2 regions of the Paraburkholderia sp. TE9906 genome follow, and region 2 is predicted to be linked to the other one. Evidence: predicted binding sites of a transcription regulator. Region 2 holds the regulator's gene; the other holds the start of a gene.

Region 1 (7,860 bases), on a different contig from region 2:
CGGCACGCGCGGCCACGCATACGCGTCGAACAACGGCATCAGGTGCGCGGGAATGAAGCGCGTGCGCGACGCCCACACGTGGCGATCGCCCATATGCGTCTGGTTGTGCACGTAAAAGCGCTGCGGCACGACAATATGCAGATCCTCTTTCGCACGCGTCATCGCCACGTAGAGCAGGCGCCGCTCCTCGTCGATTTCGTCCTCGCTGCCGGTGCCGAGATCGGAAGGAATGCAGCCGTCGACGCCATTCAGCACGAACACGTTGCGCCACTCCTGCCCCTTCGCCGAATGGATCGTCGACAGGATCAGGTAGTCCTCGTCGATCAGCGGCACGCCGGATTCGTCGCTGGTGGCGTCGGGCGGATCGAGCGTCAGCTCGGTCAGAAAGCGCTCGCGCGACGGGTACGTGCCCGCGATGCTTTCCATCTGCAGCACGTCCGCGTGACGGATCGCGGCGTCCTCGTGATTGCGTTCGAGATGCGGCTCGTACCAGCGCCGCACCATTTCGAATTCGCCGGGCCACGGCGTCTGCCGCCCATACACGCTCGACATCAGCTTGACGAACGGGTGCCAGTCTTCCTGCGCGCGGGCGGGCGCGGTGAACGCGGCCAGCGCACCAGCGGCGGTGTCGACGGGATTGCCGCCGCCCGCGCGCGCGACGATCTCGTCGAGCACCTTCGCCGCCGTGGCCGGCCCGACGCCGGGCAACAACTGCACGACGCGAAACCCGGCGACGCGGTCGCGCGGATTCTCCGCCCAGCGCAGCACCGCGAGCACGTCCTTCACATGCACCGAATCGAGAAATTTCAGCCCGCCGAATTTGACGAACGGAATGTTGCGCCGGGTCAGCTCGATCTCCAGCGCGGCGCTGTGATGCGCGGCGCGAAACAGTACCGCCTGCGACTTCAGCTTCATGCCCTGCTCGCGCGCCTCCAGCACCTGTTCGACGATGTAGCGCGCCTGGTCGGCTTCATCCGCGACAGTGACGAGACGCGGGCGTTGCGCCGACGCCTTGTCGGTCCACAGGTTCTTCGTGTAGCGCTCGCTGGCCAGTTCGATCACCGCGTTTGACGCGGCGAGGATCGGCGCGGTCGACCGGTAGTTGCGTTCCAGCGTGACCTGGCGCGCGGGCGGATCGAACTGCGCGGGGAAATCGAGAATGTTGCGCACGGTCGCGCCGCGAAACGAGTAGATGGACTGCGCGTCGTCGCCGACCACGGTCAGGCCGCGTCCGTCCGGTTTCAGTGCGAGCAGGATCGACGCCTGCAGGCGGTTGGTGTCCTGATACTCGTCGACCAGCACGTGATCGAAACGCGCCGACAGGTCCGCCGCAATGGCAGGCTCGGCGGCCATGTGCGACCAGTAGAGCAGCAGATCGTCGTAATCGAGCACGCTCTGCTTCTGCTTCGCGTCGACGTAGGCGGCGAACAGCATGCGCAGATCGGCTTCCCACTCGCGGCACCACGGAAACGCGTTCTCCAGCACATGGCCGAGCGACGCGCCCGTATTCACGACGCGCGAATAGATGGCGAAGCAGGTGCCCTTCGCGGGAAAGCGCCGCTCCTTCGCGGACAGCCCGAGCTCGTGCCGCACCAGGTTCATCAGGTCGGCGGAGTCTTCGCGGTCGTTGATCGTGAAGGACGGCGCGAGCCCGATCAGATCGGCGTACTCACGCAGCAGCCGCGCGCCGACGCTATGGAACGTGCCCGACCACGTGAGCCCTTGCGCGAGCGCGGCCCGGGCGCCGAGCGCCGCGCCGGCGATGCGCGTGACGCGGCGGGTCATCTCGAGCGCCGCGCGGCGCGAAAAGGTCAGGAGCAGAATGCGGCGAGGATCGGCGCCCTTCACCACCAGATTGGCGACGCGGTGCGCGAGCGTGTTGGTCTTGCCGGAACCGGCGCCCGCTATCACCAGCAGCGCGCCGGGCGGCGCGCTGGGCGTATCGGCGCCGTATTCGACGGCTTCGCGTTGCGCATCGTTGAGCTTCGCCAGCCAGGCGGCGGTGTCGAAAGGCGGCGGAGATTCGGCGACGGAGGGCACGGTGGATTTGGGCGTTGAACGGATTCAGGATGGCGACGCACACTGTATATCCATACAACCATCGACGACAAGCGACCCTTTTTTCGGCGGTCGTTGCGGTTATGTGCTTACAGGCGGGTGAGCACCCGCGCAGCGGCTTGAACCGAAGGCGCTGCCGTGTACGACGCTCGCAGTGCACTCGAAAAACAGGTTTCCCGACACGCGCAAAAAAATGACCCGTGCGTGTCATCACGCAACGGGCCATCTTCCAGCAAGGGCGGCAACACAAGGCGCAGCTCGCGAAGTGCCTCGCACCTCGCTTGCGCGCCTCAGCCTCACTGCTTCTTCGCATCCTTCACATTGGCGTCGGCGCTGGCCTTGTCGGCGTCGGCCTGCGCGTCCGTTTTCGTCTTGTCGGCCCTGGCTTGCGCGACAGCCGCCTTCTTGTCGGCCTTCGACTGTTCCTTGGCAGCCTTCTTGTCCGCGTGCGTGACGGGTGCGGCGGCCGGATCGCTAGCCTGAGCGAACGCTACCGACGACAGACAGCCCGCGAGCAGCGCGGCATACATTCGATTCTTCGTCGACTGGGTGATCTTCATCCGATACCTCCGTAAAACGTGCTGCGAAAGCGCGGCGTGACAGGTAACCTCGAGCCAGCCTCGCGCCAACCTCGGCCGTCCGCCCGCGCTCCACACTTAATGCTTGACGTCGGCGCCGTCCGCCTGGGTGGCGGTCTGGCCTTCCATGTTCATCTTCATTTCATTGCTGGCGGCCTGCTTGTCCGCCTTCTGGTTGATCTTCGCGTCGCGCACCTGCTCCTTGTATTGTGCCTTGGCGGCCTTTTGCTGATCCTTCAGTTCGGTCTTCGACGCCTTCTTCGACGCGCGATATTCCGCGTTCGCCTTCGCGTTGGCGTCACGCTTTTGCACCAGCGGATCGGTCGAGCCCGACGCCGTCAGACGGGTCGGCGGCGGCGTCACCGGCTGGACGCCCTGCGCGGCGGGCGCGGCCGGTGCGAGATCGGCGCCCTGGGTCTGGATCTGTGCCTGGCCACTGATGCCCGCAGCCGGCTGCGCGGTCTGCGCTACCGCGGCGGTAGCGGCAAAAGCAGTGAGGGCGGTACCGATCAGCAGTGAATGAATCTTGGTCATGGCAAATCCTCTCTAAAGTTGTTGTGACGCGGGCGCGGTGTAGCGCATGTCGACGTCGCGCAAGGCAGGTATGTCCCGCGTGACTCGCCCGGTCTTCTTCCACTGGATCTATCCTGCCAATCCAGCAAGCTTTGCTACATGGCCGCACTTTACGAGTGAAATTCACGATGCACGACCTCTGTTACGGAGGGTTTCACTTTCCGACAATTGCATAACAACTGCTTGCAATTGCTTGCGCGGAGCCTGCCCTCACCGTGAATTTCATCTGGAGCAAGCTTCTGCCTTATGATGCGAACCCTTTGCCTGAAGGTGCAAACGCCATGCCCAACCTCGATTTCACGCTTACCGGCGACTACGTCGAACTGCACAATCTCCTGAAGATAACGGGCCTCGCGGACAGCGGCGGCTCGGCGAAAATGATGGTCGCCGACGGCGCCGTGACCGTCGACGGCCGGGTCGAGACGCGTAAAACCTGCAAAATCCGCGCGGGCCAGGTCGTGCTGCTGGGCGACACGCGGATCGCGGTCCACGAGGCCTGACTGAACGCCTGCCCGCGCCCCGGCCGCAGTCCGGAGATTCGCAGTACCCCGCGCACCAAAAGCGTGCTTCTTTGATCGACATCGCCGATGCGAGGCAATAAGCTGTCAGTTTCGACAGACAAACCCCAGCCGACACGAGTGGCTCACGCCCACACCGCGCATTACTTCGCCGACGCTTGCCGGGCTGCCGCTGACACGCGCCGCCGCTGGCGCGCGAGGCAAGCACCACGCGCGGTTCGCGTACGCCGACACGCTGTCGCCACTTCCGCCGCAAGCGCTTCATGACTCAATCCGGCTTCACCCGGGTGGCCACCCGGCCGCCGACCTTCTCCCGCCACGCAGCCGACACTGCCCGGCTCGCCGCGCCGCTCGCCATCGCGCAGCTGTCGCAGATGGCGATGAGCGTCACCGATACGATCCTGCTCGGCTCGCTCGGCCCCGATGCGCTCGCCGCCGGCGGGCTCGGCGCGAACCTGTTCTTCGTCGTCGTGACGCTGCTGCAAGGCGTGCTGACCTCGGTCAGCGTGAGTGTGTCGCATGCGCGCGGCGCGCAGGACGACACCCGCGTGCCGCATATCTACTGGACCGGTTTCGTGCTGTCGGTGCTGCTGTCGGTGCCGGCGTTCTTCCTGTTGTCGTTCTCGTCGCACATCCTGCTTGCGTTCGGCGAGCCGGGGCTGCTCGCGCACAACGTCGGCGAATATGCGGCGGTGCTGCGTTGGGGCGCGCCCGCGAGCCTGATCGGCGTCGGCCTGATGCGCTCGTTCCTGCCGGCGATCGGCGCGGCGCGGCGGCTCTTGTGGGTGTCGATCGCGAGCGTCGTCGTGAACGCGTTTCTGAACTACGGGCTGATCCACGGCGCCTGGGGATTGCCGCGGCTCGGCTTTCTCGGCTCGGCGGCCGCGACTTCGATCACGGTCTGGCTGACCGCGCTCGTGCTGATGGCGCTGCTGCATCTGCGGCCGCGCTTTCGCCATTTCGTCGTCGCGACGCGGCCGAACGTGCCGCTAATGGGCGAGCTGTTCGGCATCGGCTGGCCGGTGGCGATCACCTACGGCGTCGAGTCGACGCTCTTTCTCGCCACCGGCCTGATGGTCGGTCTGCTCGGCGAGTCGCAACTCGCCGCCCATCAGATCGCGCTGAACGTCGCGTCGGTGGCCTTCATGGTGCCGCTCGCGATCGGCCAGGCGGCCAACGTCAGAGTCGGCTTCTGGGACGGCGCCGGGCAGCCGCTCGCCGCGCGCCATGCGGGCTTCGTCGCGCTGGCGCTCGGCGTCGGCTTCATGATGTTGTCAGGGATCGTGCTGATCGCGGCGCCGCACTGGATCGTCGGTCTCTATCTGCATCTCGACGACCCGGCCAACGCGGCGACGGTCGCACTGGCGAGTTCGCTGCTCGGGGTGGCCGCGATCTTCCAGATCGTCGACGGGATGCAGACGGTCGGTTCCGGCTGTCTGCGCGGTCTGAAGGACACCCGCGTGCCGATGATCGCCGCGGCGTTCGGTTACTGGGTCATCGGCTTTCCGACCGGCTATACGCTGGCGTTTCACTTCGGCCTCGGCGCCCGCGGTTTGTGGTGGGGGCTCGCGGCCGGCCTCGCGAGCGTCGCGGTGCTGATGACGCTGCGCTTTCACAAGCTGAGCTTGCGGCGTGTGCCGGGTGGACAGGTTACGCCGCCTGTCGGGTCGCCCTGACCACCTACCCGAATTGCCCCGCCAACCAGCCGCTGCCGGCCGCCTCGCGGCAAAAGGTAAAATAGCCGGCTCGACGCATCGGCGCGCACCCGCGCCACGCGCCGGGATTGCGCCAGCACGCCCCACAAAGGCCGGCGCCGCCCCAAGGCTCACCCTCGCCCGCCCGGCATGCCGCTTTCTCCCGGCAGACTTCCGAACGCGCGCCGCCGGCGCCCCGACGGCCCGCTCGATCGACCCTCGTTTCTCGCAATAAACATAACCAAGGACCACCCGTCATGCTTGCCCGCGTCACCCGCTTATTTCCGCTCTGGGCCGTGCTCGTTTCGATCGCCGCATACTTCTCGCCCGCTTCGTTCGCCGGCATCTCGCCGCACGTCACCACGCTGCTCACGATCATCATGCTGGCGATGGGCGTCACGCTGTCGGTCACCGATTTCCAGCGCGTCTTCACGCGCCCCGCGCCGGTGATCGCCGGCATCGTGCTGCACTACCTCGTGATGCCGCTCGCCGCCTGGGTGATCGCCAAGGCGCTGCGCATGCCGCCGGATCTGACCGCCGGCATGGTGCTGGTGGGCAGCGTGGCGAGCGGCACGGCGTCGAACGTGATGATCTATCTGGCGCGTGGCGACGTCGCGCTGTCGGTGACGATCAGCGCGCTGTCGACGCTCGTCGGCGTGTTCGCCACGCCGCTGCTTACGCGTCTGTATGTGGACGCGTCGATCGCCGTCGACGTGCACGGCATGCTGATGAGCATCCTGCAAATCGTCGCGCTGCCGATCGTGGTCGGCCTGATCGTCAATCATCTGTTCCACAAGGCCGTGCGCAAGATCGAGCCGATCCTGCCGCTGATCTCGATGGTCGCGATCCTGCTGATCATCGGCGCGGTGGTAGGCGGCACGCAGAAGAGCATCGCGTCGGTCGGTCTCGTGGTGATGCTGGGCGTGGTGCTGCATAACGGCATCGGCCTGCTCGGCGGCTACTGGGGCGGACGTCTGCTCGGCTTCGACGAAGCCGTCTGCCGCACGCTCGCAATCGAAGTGGGCATGCAGAACTCGGGCCTCGCCGCGACGCTCGGCAAGCTGTATTTCACGCCGATCGCGGCCTTGCCCGGTGCGCTGTTCTCGGTGTGGCACAACCTGTCCGGCTCGCTGCTCGCGGGCTACTGGGCGGGACGCCCGGCGAAAGGCTCGACGCATCCCGATGGCGAGCGTGCGTTGAACGCCGCCGGGCGCAGCTAAAGCGGCCTGGCCCACGCGCCGCCATTGCAGGTTTTCAAAGCGATGGCGGCAGCGCTCGACATGAGCGCAGCGAATCGACTGCGGCCATTGCCGGCATGCTCTGCGCGTGCCGGCAATGGCCGTCGCGCAATCCACCTCGCCGTAAAAGTCCGTCAGGACGCCCACACGGCAGCCCCGGAGCCGCCCGCCGCGATTCCCCTTAGAATGCCTTTCTCGACAGCGTGAGCAAGCCATCCGCGCTGCCGTCACGAGAAGCCTGAAAACAAGGGGAAGACAGCGTGCCGGGGCATCACGAACAGAATCAGAGCGCACTGCAACGCAAGCGCGTATTTGCCGCATCGTGGAGAAAGGCCCCTTGGGGGGCAACGAAACGTTTCGTCCTGCTGTGCTGTGCCAGCGCATTCCTGAGCGCCTGCGCGACCAAACCGCCCGCCACCGCGTTCGACCGACCGGTCACGCACGCCCTGCCCGCCACCGAAACCACCCCGCTGCGCACCGCGCTCGCCCCGCTCGAAGCGGCGCATCCGGAGCAGTCGGGTTTCCGTGTGCTGTCGAGCGGCACCGACGCATTGCAGATGCGCATCGCGCTAGCCCGCGCGGCGACCAAGACCCTCGATATGCAGTACTACATCGCCAACGAGGACACCACCGGCAAGCTGCTGCTCGGCGCGGCGCTCTACGCGGCCGATCACGGCGTGCGGGTGCGCATGCTGGTCGACGATCTGAACTTCAAGGACATCGACCGCATCATGGCGGGCCTGAATTCGCACGAGAACATCGAGATCCGCGTCTTCAATCCGTTCGGCAGCGCGCAGGAAGGCATGGTCGAACGCGCGGCGAACCTGTTCACGCAGATCGGCCATTTCACGCGCCGCATGCACAACAAGGCGATGATCGCGGACAACCAGCTGGCGATCGTCGGCGGCCGCAATCTCGGTGACGAGTATTTCAGCGCGAGCGAAACGCTGCAGTTCCGCGACCTCGACGTGCTCGCCGCCGGCCCGATTACATCCGACATCTCCGCCAGTTTCGACGACTACTGGAACAGCAGCATCGCGTATCCGCTGCGCGCGCTGAACAAGCAGAAGTTCGACCCGAAGGAGCTCGACCAGACCCGCGACGACTTGCGCCAGCACTGGCGCACCAACGCCGACCCCTACAACGCGAAACCGCTGAACGCGACGCCGCTCGCCTCGCAGATCGCGAGCGAGCAACTCGG
Region 2 (7,860 bases):
TGGGCTATTTCATCATCCGCCGTCGAAACAGAATCGCCGACACAATAAATCCGCCCACCGCATAAGCCGCCAGCACGGCCAGATGCAGGAGCGCGTTGTCGAGGGGCCGTCCGAGCATCGCCGGGCGCATCAGATCGACCGCATGCGCGAGCGGCAGCACGCTGGTCACCGCTCGCGCGGCCGCGGGCAGTTGCGACGCGGGAAAGAACACGCCGGAGAGCAGCAGCATCGGCGTCAATACCAGCGTCTGGTAAAACATGAAGAAGTCGTACGACGGCGCGAGCGCTGTCACCACCATTGCGATGCTCGCGAACGCGAGGCCGGTCAGCACGATCACCGGCAACGCCAGCAGCATCGACGGGAAATTCGCGTAGCCGAGCGCGCCCGCCACCAGCATGATCGCCGCACCCGACAGCACCGACTTGCTGGCCGCCCAGATCACCTCGCCGAGCACGATGTCACCGAGCGTCAGCGGCGTATGCATGATCGCCTCCCACGTGCGCTGCACGTGCATGCGCGAGAAGCCCGAATACATCGACTCGAAACTCGCCGACATCATCACGCTCGACGCCACGGTGCCCGCTGCCAGAAACGCGATGTACGACACGCCGTCGACGTGTCCGACCATCAGCCCCAGCCCGAAGCCGAGGCCGAACAGGTAGATCATCGGATCGGCGAGATTGCCGAACATCGACGCGAGCGCGAGCTTCTTCCAGACCAGATAGTTGCGGCGCCATACCGAAATCCAGTTGACGGCGTTGGCAGGGAAGGCGGCGAAGGGCTCCTGCTTCGACGGTGTGTCGCCAGGGGGTTCGTAAGTGCGTGCGTCCATTGCGTGTCTCGTGCGGTGTCGTGATGGCTTCGGCGTGCGGCGGTCTCTTCAATCCTGCATCTCGCGGCCCGTGAGCCGCAAAAACACGTCCTCCAGATTCGCCGGCCGATGCAGATAGCGCAGATCGGCGCGCTGCTTGAGCCGCGCATGCACCGGTTGCGCGTCGTTCACGTAGCAGAACAGCGTCTCGCCGCTGATCTCGGTTCGTTCGACGAGCGGCGCCAGTTCATCGCGCAATGCAATCGGATCGGGACCGAAGATCTCGATCACGTCGCAGCCGATCTCGGATGCGATCAGCTCGCTCGGCGCGCCTTCGGCGATCTTGCGGCCTTCTTCGATCACACATAGCCGGTGACAGAGCCGCTCGGCTTCTTCCATGAAGTGGGTGGTCAGCAGGATCGTTTTGCCGCGCGTGAGCAGCGAGCGCAGCCGTTCCCAGATCAGATGGCGCGCCTGCGGATCGAGGCCGGTGGTCGGCTCGTCCATGATCAGCACGTCGGGATCGTTGACGAGCGCGCGTGCTAGCGTCAGACGCCGTTTCATGCCGCCCGACAGCTCGCTCACGCGCGCATCGGCCTTGCTTTCGAGCCGCGCGAATTCGAGCAGCGACGGCACCATCGCGCGGCATTGCGCGGCGCTCAGGCCGAAGTAGTGGCCGAACACCAGCAGGTTCTCGCGCACGGTGAAGTCCGGGTCGAGATTGTCGAATTGCGGCACGACGCCGACGCGCGCCCGTGCGACGCGCGCGCGGCCCGGGATCGGCTCGCCGCACAGACGGATCGCGCCGGCGTCGGGTGCCGCGATGCCGAGCAGCATGCGCAAGGTGGTCGTCTTGCCCGCGCCGTTCGGGCCGAGCAGGCCGAAGCATTCGCCGGCGTTGACATGAAACGACAGTCCATCGACGACGATTTTTTCGCCGTAGCTTTTTTTGACCTGGTGGAATTCAATGGCGGCTTCAGGCATAACTCGATCGAGGCTCCGGGAAACGACGCGAATGGCCGGGAAGGCCGCCTATTCTAGGGCATCGGCAGGTAGACGTTGGCAGGCAGATGGCGATTCGAAGACCGGGTTTTGCACTGCCGCATCCATTTGCCAAACCGCTGTGAAGCCGGCGCAAGCCCGCGCGCACCGGTTTAGGGCGCATGGTCCGCACACTTAGCGTTTTCCATCCCTTGCAACCTGAATTGCGGCGCACCATGATTCATTCAGACCGCGCTTCCCGCGCGAAGGGAGAAAACCATGGCGAGCTACCAAAAAATTCTGCTGTGTTATGACGGCTCGCGCGAAGGGCGCAAGGCGCTGCGTTGCGGCGCTGACCTCGCGTTGGACCTGAAGGCCGAAACGCATCTGCTGTCCGTGGTGGACATGCGCTCAAGCATTGCGCAAAGCGCGGGCCTGCTGACCGATGTGGCGTGCGGCAGCTTCGAAAAAACCGCGCGCGACATCCTGCAGGAAGGGGTGGACTGGCTCACCGAGCGTGGTGTGAGCGCACAAGGGCACTTCGCGTTCGGTCATCCGATCGACGAGATTGCGAACCTCGCCAACGACCTGCATGTCGATCTCGTGGTGGTCGGGCATCGCTGCCGCACCGGCTTGTCGCGATGGTGGATGGGGGCGGGCAACACGCCGCTGCTCGATCGCGTGTCGTGCAGCATTCTGGTGGCGTGTTCTTCCGCGCAGGAGCAGCAGCAAGCTGCGGCTTGATGCGGCTTGCTGCGTAGGGACGCCGCGCATGGGGCGAGTGGCTGGCCGTGACGGCCGGCCGGTCATTCGTTCAGATTGATCGCGGCGAGCTTCCACGTGAACAGACCTTCGCGCCGAAAGACCGCCGAGTAGTGCGCGTTGGCTTCGCCGCGCCGGTAGGTGACGACGAACTCGTTGAGGCCGCGATAGCCTGCCGTGGTTTGCCGCGATGGTGGGGTCGTTGCAGTGGTGGGGGTGTCGGCGGCGGGTGAGGCAGGCGTTTCTGTGGCTGCGGCAGGCGGATGTTCACCAGGATCGCCGTGCGGCGGCATGCCGTTCAACAAGGCCGCGACGCCGTCCGGTGTCGCATAGGAATCCACCAGCGGACCGATCAGCGTCACGCCGATCATCGCGCCGATGGTGGCCATTTTGCTGTCGTTATCCGCGTCCAGTCGGCGCGTCAGCATGCCTGCGATCTGCTCCTTCAGGCTCTCGCGCAACGCGGGAAAATCGACGTATTGATTCACGGTTTGCGCGTCGCGTGCATCTGCCGCGCGTTTGAGATTATTCAGCGCGATATAGGGTGACGCGTAAGCAAACCCGAGTGCCGCAATCACTACGACTACAACCAGCGTGATGAGCAGCGGCCGGGTGGCGGCGCCCTTGGTTCGTGTCGGACCTGTCATCGAATGGAACTCCCGATCAGATTGGATTTAACGTGGACTACGGCCCCGCAAAAACAATCCCATTCTATGCAAATATCCGAACAGCAGGTCTGAAAAGCGAGCACGACAACAGCGATGCGCGAGGCATGGTGCAGCCTCTTGCCTGCACAGGACACGCTCACGACTCGAAGACTGCACCGTGCACATTGGCTTCATCGGCAATGCAACGGTCGATCATGCCGCACACCGCCTCGACCGTGCCCACCATGATCAGCCGCGACGGCCCGTGATAGACGCGCACCGGCGCGCGCCGTGCGGGTTCCGCCGTATTCAACCCCGAGTTCAACGACACACGGGCAAACGCCGGCAATGACGACGGCAGGCTCGCTCCATCAGCGGGCGCGTCGAACAGCGAGGCGCAGTCCTGAGCCGGTGCTTCGATCAATGAGCAAGGCACCAGATTGCGCAAATGGCGCAAACGACCGAACTGGCGAAAGGGCAACAGGCGGGCAAGGCGTTCCATGAGTCTCTCCAGGCGATGCAGCGTTGAGGCAGCGTTGAGGCAGCGTGGGATTAAGCGAACAGGCGCGGTGGTTTAGAACTCGCCAGGGCGGATCAGCCCCACGGCGATACCCTCCAGCGCGAATTCCGCACTGCCGGTTTCAACGAAAATGTTCTCGTAATCGGGGTTCTCCGCGATCAGCTCGAGGCCGTTAGGCCGGCGCTTCAGACGCTTGACCGTGACGTCGTCGCCAAGCCGGGCGATGATGATCTGACCGTCTTTCGCCTCGCTCTTCTTTTGCACCGCGAGCAGGTCGCCGTCGAAGATGCCCGCGTCGCGCATGGACAACCCGCGCACCTTCAACAAGTAGTCGGGCTTGCTCGAGAACAGCGCCGGGTCGCACGCGAAGTGCTGCGAGATATGTTCCTGCGCGAGGATCGGACTGCCCGCGGCCACCCGGCCGATCAGCGGCAGCGACAGCTGCATGATGCTCGCGTGCGGCAGCGTGAACTGATGCGGTGAATCTTCCGGACCCGCCAGCAGGCGAATACCGCGTGACGCGCCGGCGGCGAGTTCGATCACACCCTTGCGAGCGAGCGCGCGCAGATGTTCTTCTGCCGAATTGGCCGAGCTGAAGCCCAGCTCGGCGGCAATTTCCGCGCGGGTGGGCGGAAAACCGGTGCGTTCGATCGCCCGGCGAATCAGATCGAAAACCTGCTGCTGTCGTGCGGTGAGTTTTGTCATGGCCACTGTATGTATGAACAGGTGACTGTATTTTTATACAGTATTCGGCGCAATTCAAGCTTTACTTTAAGTTCGTGACCCTGGGGGCCGTTACGGCGTCGCTCATCGGCGTCAAAACATCCGTTTTCGTGCCGCAACGCCTTATCCAGCTGTCATTACCACTTTTGCGTATTAAAGAATGAAGAAACATTATTTTTAATGATGAAAGCGCTTCGATAGACTGCCTTCCAGTTGGCGCTCATGTGCACGTGACCGCGACACAGAACAAATCACGCTGGTTTCAGCGCACTACACGCGGAGAAAGTTGACATGAATCATCGACACACGGGGCTGGCTCGCAAAACGAAGCAACTCATCGCGGCGCTCGCGTTCGGCGCGGCCGGCGCGCTCGGCGCGATTGCCTCGGCGCACGCGGCCGACACCACGCTGCTGAACGTCTCCTACGACCCGACGCGCGAGCTGTATCAGGACGTCAACCAGGCGTTCGGCAAGGAATGGAAAGCGAAGACCGGCGAGACGATCACCTTCAAGCAGTCGCACGGCGGCTCCGGCGCACAGGCGCGCTCGGTGCTCGACGGCCTGCAGGCGGACGTCGTCACGCTCGCGCTCGCCTACGACATCGACGCGCTCGCCGGCAAGGGTCTGCTCGACAAGGGCTGGCAAAAGCGCCTGCCGGACAACGCGTCGCCGTACACGTCGACGATCGTGTTTCTCGTGCGCAAGGGCAACCCGAAGCACATCAAGGACTGGGACGATCTGATCAAGCCGGGTGTGTCGATCGTCACGCCGAATCCGAAGACCTCGGGCGGCGCGCGCTGGAACTACCTCGCGGCGTGGGCGTACGCGGAACATCAGCCGGGCGGCAATGCGCAGAAAGCGAAGGAATTCGTCGGCAAGCTGTATAAGAACGCCGGCGTGCTGGACTCGGGCGCGCGTGGCGCGACCACCAGCTTCGTGCAGCGCGGCATTGGCGACGTGCTGATCGCGTGGGAAAACGAAGCGTTCCTGTCGCTCAAGGAGTTCGGTCCGGACAAGTTTGAAATCGTCGTGCCGTCGGTGAGCATTCTGGCCGAGCCGCCGGTCGCGGTGGTGGACAAGGTCGTCGACAAGCGCGGCACGCGCAAGCTGGCCGAGGCGTATCTGAACTTCCTGTACAGCGAGGAAGGCCAGGAGATCGCCGCGCGCAACTTCTACCGTCCGCGTTCGAACAAGGTGCCGGCCGACCTGACCGCGAAGTTTCCGAAGCTGAAGCTGTACACGGTGGACGATTCGTTCGGCGGTTGGGCGAACGCGCAGAAGACGCACTTTGCCGACGGCGGCGTGTTCGATTCGATCTACCAGCCTCAATAACGCTGTCGATGCCCTAACCGGCATCGACACACCGGCGCGGCAACGCGCCACTTCCGAGCGCGCCCAGTGGGCGCGCTTTTGGCCAACCGGAATCCGGATCCGGCGGCCGAAGATCGGTGATCAAACCGCCAGCATCAACCTGAACGAGTATCCAGCATGACGACGTTGACCTTCCGAAAGCCGAGCGCATTGCCCGGCTTTGGCCTGACACTCGGCATCACGGTGGCTTATCTGAGCCTCGTGGTGCTGATTCCGCTTGCGGCGACCTTTCTCAAGACCGCGACGCTCGACTGGGAGCAGTTCGTGCGCGCCGTCACGTCGCCGCGGGTGCTCGCGTCGTACCGGCTGACGTTCTTCTCGGCGCTCGGCGGCGCGCTGATCAACGCGGTGTTCGGCTTCCTGGTCGCGTGGGTGCTGGTGCGCTACACGTTCCCGTTCAAGCGCATCGTCGATGCGGTGGTCGATCTGCCGTTCGCGCTGCCCACGTCGGTCGCGGGCATTTCGCTCGCGGCGGTGTACTCGGGCAACGGCTGGATCGGGCAGTTTCTCGAACCGCTCGGCATCAAGATCGCGTTCACGCCGGCGGGCGTGCTGGTCGCGCTGACCTTCATCGGCTTGCCGTTCGTCGTGCGCACGGTGCAGCCGGTGCTCGAAGAGTTCGAGCGCGAACAGGAAGAGGCTGCCGCGTGCCTCGGCGCGACGCGCTGGCTGACGTTTCGCCGGGTCGTGCTGCCGGCGGTGTTCCCGGCGCTGCTGACGGGCTTCGCGCTCGCGTTCGCACGTGCGCTCGGCGAGTACGGCTCGGTGATCTTCATCGCCGGCAACGTGCCGATGAAATCGGAAATCACCTCGCTCCTGATCATCACCAAGCTCGAGCAATACGACTACGCCGGCGCGACCGCGCTGGCGGTGGTGATGCTGGTGGTGTCGTTCCTCATGCTGTTGTTCATCAATACCGTGCAGTGGTACTTGCAGCGCCGCACGAGCCGCGGCAGCGCGGGCCCGGCGCCTGGCACAGCAACGAGTGTGGCGGCGATCGGTGGGGGTGTGCAATGAGCCGCCGTCCCGGGCATGACGTGAACCGCGCGGAGCAGACCGCGACGGCGGCCGCCGCGGCCGTGGCCCCGCGTGCGCCGCTGAACGTCGCGCGCCGGCCCGATCCGGTGACCGAGCGGCCGGTGGTGCGCTGGCTGCTGACCGGCATCGCGCTGCTGTTTCTTGCGCTGTTCCTGGTCGTGCCGCTGGTGGCCGTGTTCTATCAGGCGTTGAACAAGGGCCTCGCGTTCTATTTCGAAGCCCTCGCCGATCCGGATGCGCTCGCGGCCATCAAGCTGACCGTGATTACCGCCGCGATCGCGGTGCCGTTGAATCTCGTGTTCGGTCTGGTGGCCTCGTGGTGTATCGCGAAGTTCGAGTTCCGCGGCAAGGCGCTGCTGACCACGCTGATCGATCTGCCGTTCTCGGTGTCGCCGGTGATTTCGGGTTTGATCTACGTGCTGATGTTCGGCGCGCAGGGCTGGTTCGGTCCGTGGCTACAGGCGCATGACGTGCAGATCATCTTCGCGGTGCCCGGCATCGTGATGGCGACGATCTTCGTCACGTTCCCGTTCGTCGCGCGCGAGCTGATCCCGCTGATGCAGGCGCAAGGCAATGACGAAGAGGAAGCCGCGCACGTGCTGGGCGCCTCGGGCTGGCAGATCTTCCGCCGCGTCACGCTGCCGAACATCAAGTGGGGTCTGCTGTATGGCGTGATTCTGTGCAATGCGCGGGCGATGGGCGAGTTCGGCGCGGTCTCGGTGGTGTCGGGCCACATTCGCGGCCAGACCGACACAATGCCGCTGCACGTCGAGATTCTCTACAACGAATACAACTTCTCGGCGGCGTTCGCCGTGGCGTCGGTGCTGGCCCTGCTCGCACTCGTGACGCTGGGGCTCAAGCTGCTCGCCGAGCGCCATATGTCGGCGGAACTGTCGGCCGCGCGCGATGTGCCCGCCTATGCGGGGCCGCCCACGCAGTCCACCGCCGCGGCATCGGGATCGCATGCCGCGCCGCGTTCCGTTTCGTCTTCTTTCCAGCAGTCCGTC

The links. The regulator LexA, encoded in region 2, represses DNA repair genes until DNA is damaged. The targets are predictions, from matches to a motif close to ACTGTATNNNNATACAGT.
Region 1: ACZ9H4_RS13550 (ATP-dependent helicase) is a predicted target of LexA. The motif match lies at 2,082-2,099, and genes of this name have one in related genera.

The regions. Positions count from the first base shown of each region.
Region 1 covers NZ_JBWCCT010000004.1:568,593-576,452, reverse strand. The annotation lists gene ACZ9H4_RS13550 (ATP-dependent helicase) at 1-2,040, opposite strand, end outside; gene ACZ9H4_RS13545 (hypothetical protein) at 2,355-2,618, opposite strand; gene ACZ9H4_RS13540 (hypothetical protein) at 2,715-3,170, opposite strand; gene ACZ9H4_RS13535 (RNA-binding S4 domain-containing protein) at 3,491-3,709, shown strand; gene ACZ9H4_RS13530 (MATE family efflux transporter) at 3,991-5,403, shown strand; gene panS (ketopantoate/pantoate/pantothenate transporter PanS) at 5,679-6,641, shown strand; gene ACZ9H4_RS13520 (phospholipase D family protein) at 6,920-7,860, shown strand, end outside.
Region 2 covers NZ_JBWCCT010000003.1:410,232-418,091, reverse strand. The annotation lists gene ACZ9H4_RS09655 (ABC transporter permease) at 5-832, opposite strand; gene nodI (nodulation factor ABC transporter ATP-binding protein NodI) at 881-1,795, opposite strand; gene ACZ9H4_RS09645 (universal stress protein) at 2,072-2,536, shown strand; gene ACZ9H4_RS09640 (DUF2939 domain-containing protein) at 2,599-3,201, opposite strand; gene ACZ9H4_RS09635 (hypothetical protein) at 3,359-3,703, opposite strand; gene lexA (transcriptional repressor LexA) at 3,776-4,426, opposite strand; gene ACZ9H4_RS09625 (sulfate ABC transporter substrate-binding protein) at 4,736-5,776, shown strand; gene cysT (sulfate ABC transporter permease subunit CysT) at 5,933-6,832, shown strand; gene cysW (sulfate ABC transporter permease subunit CysW) at 6,829-7,860, shown strand, end outside.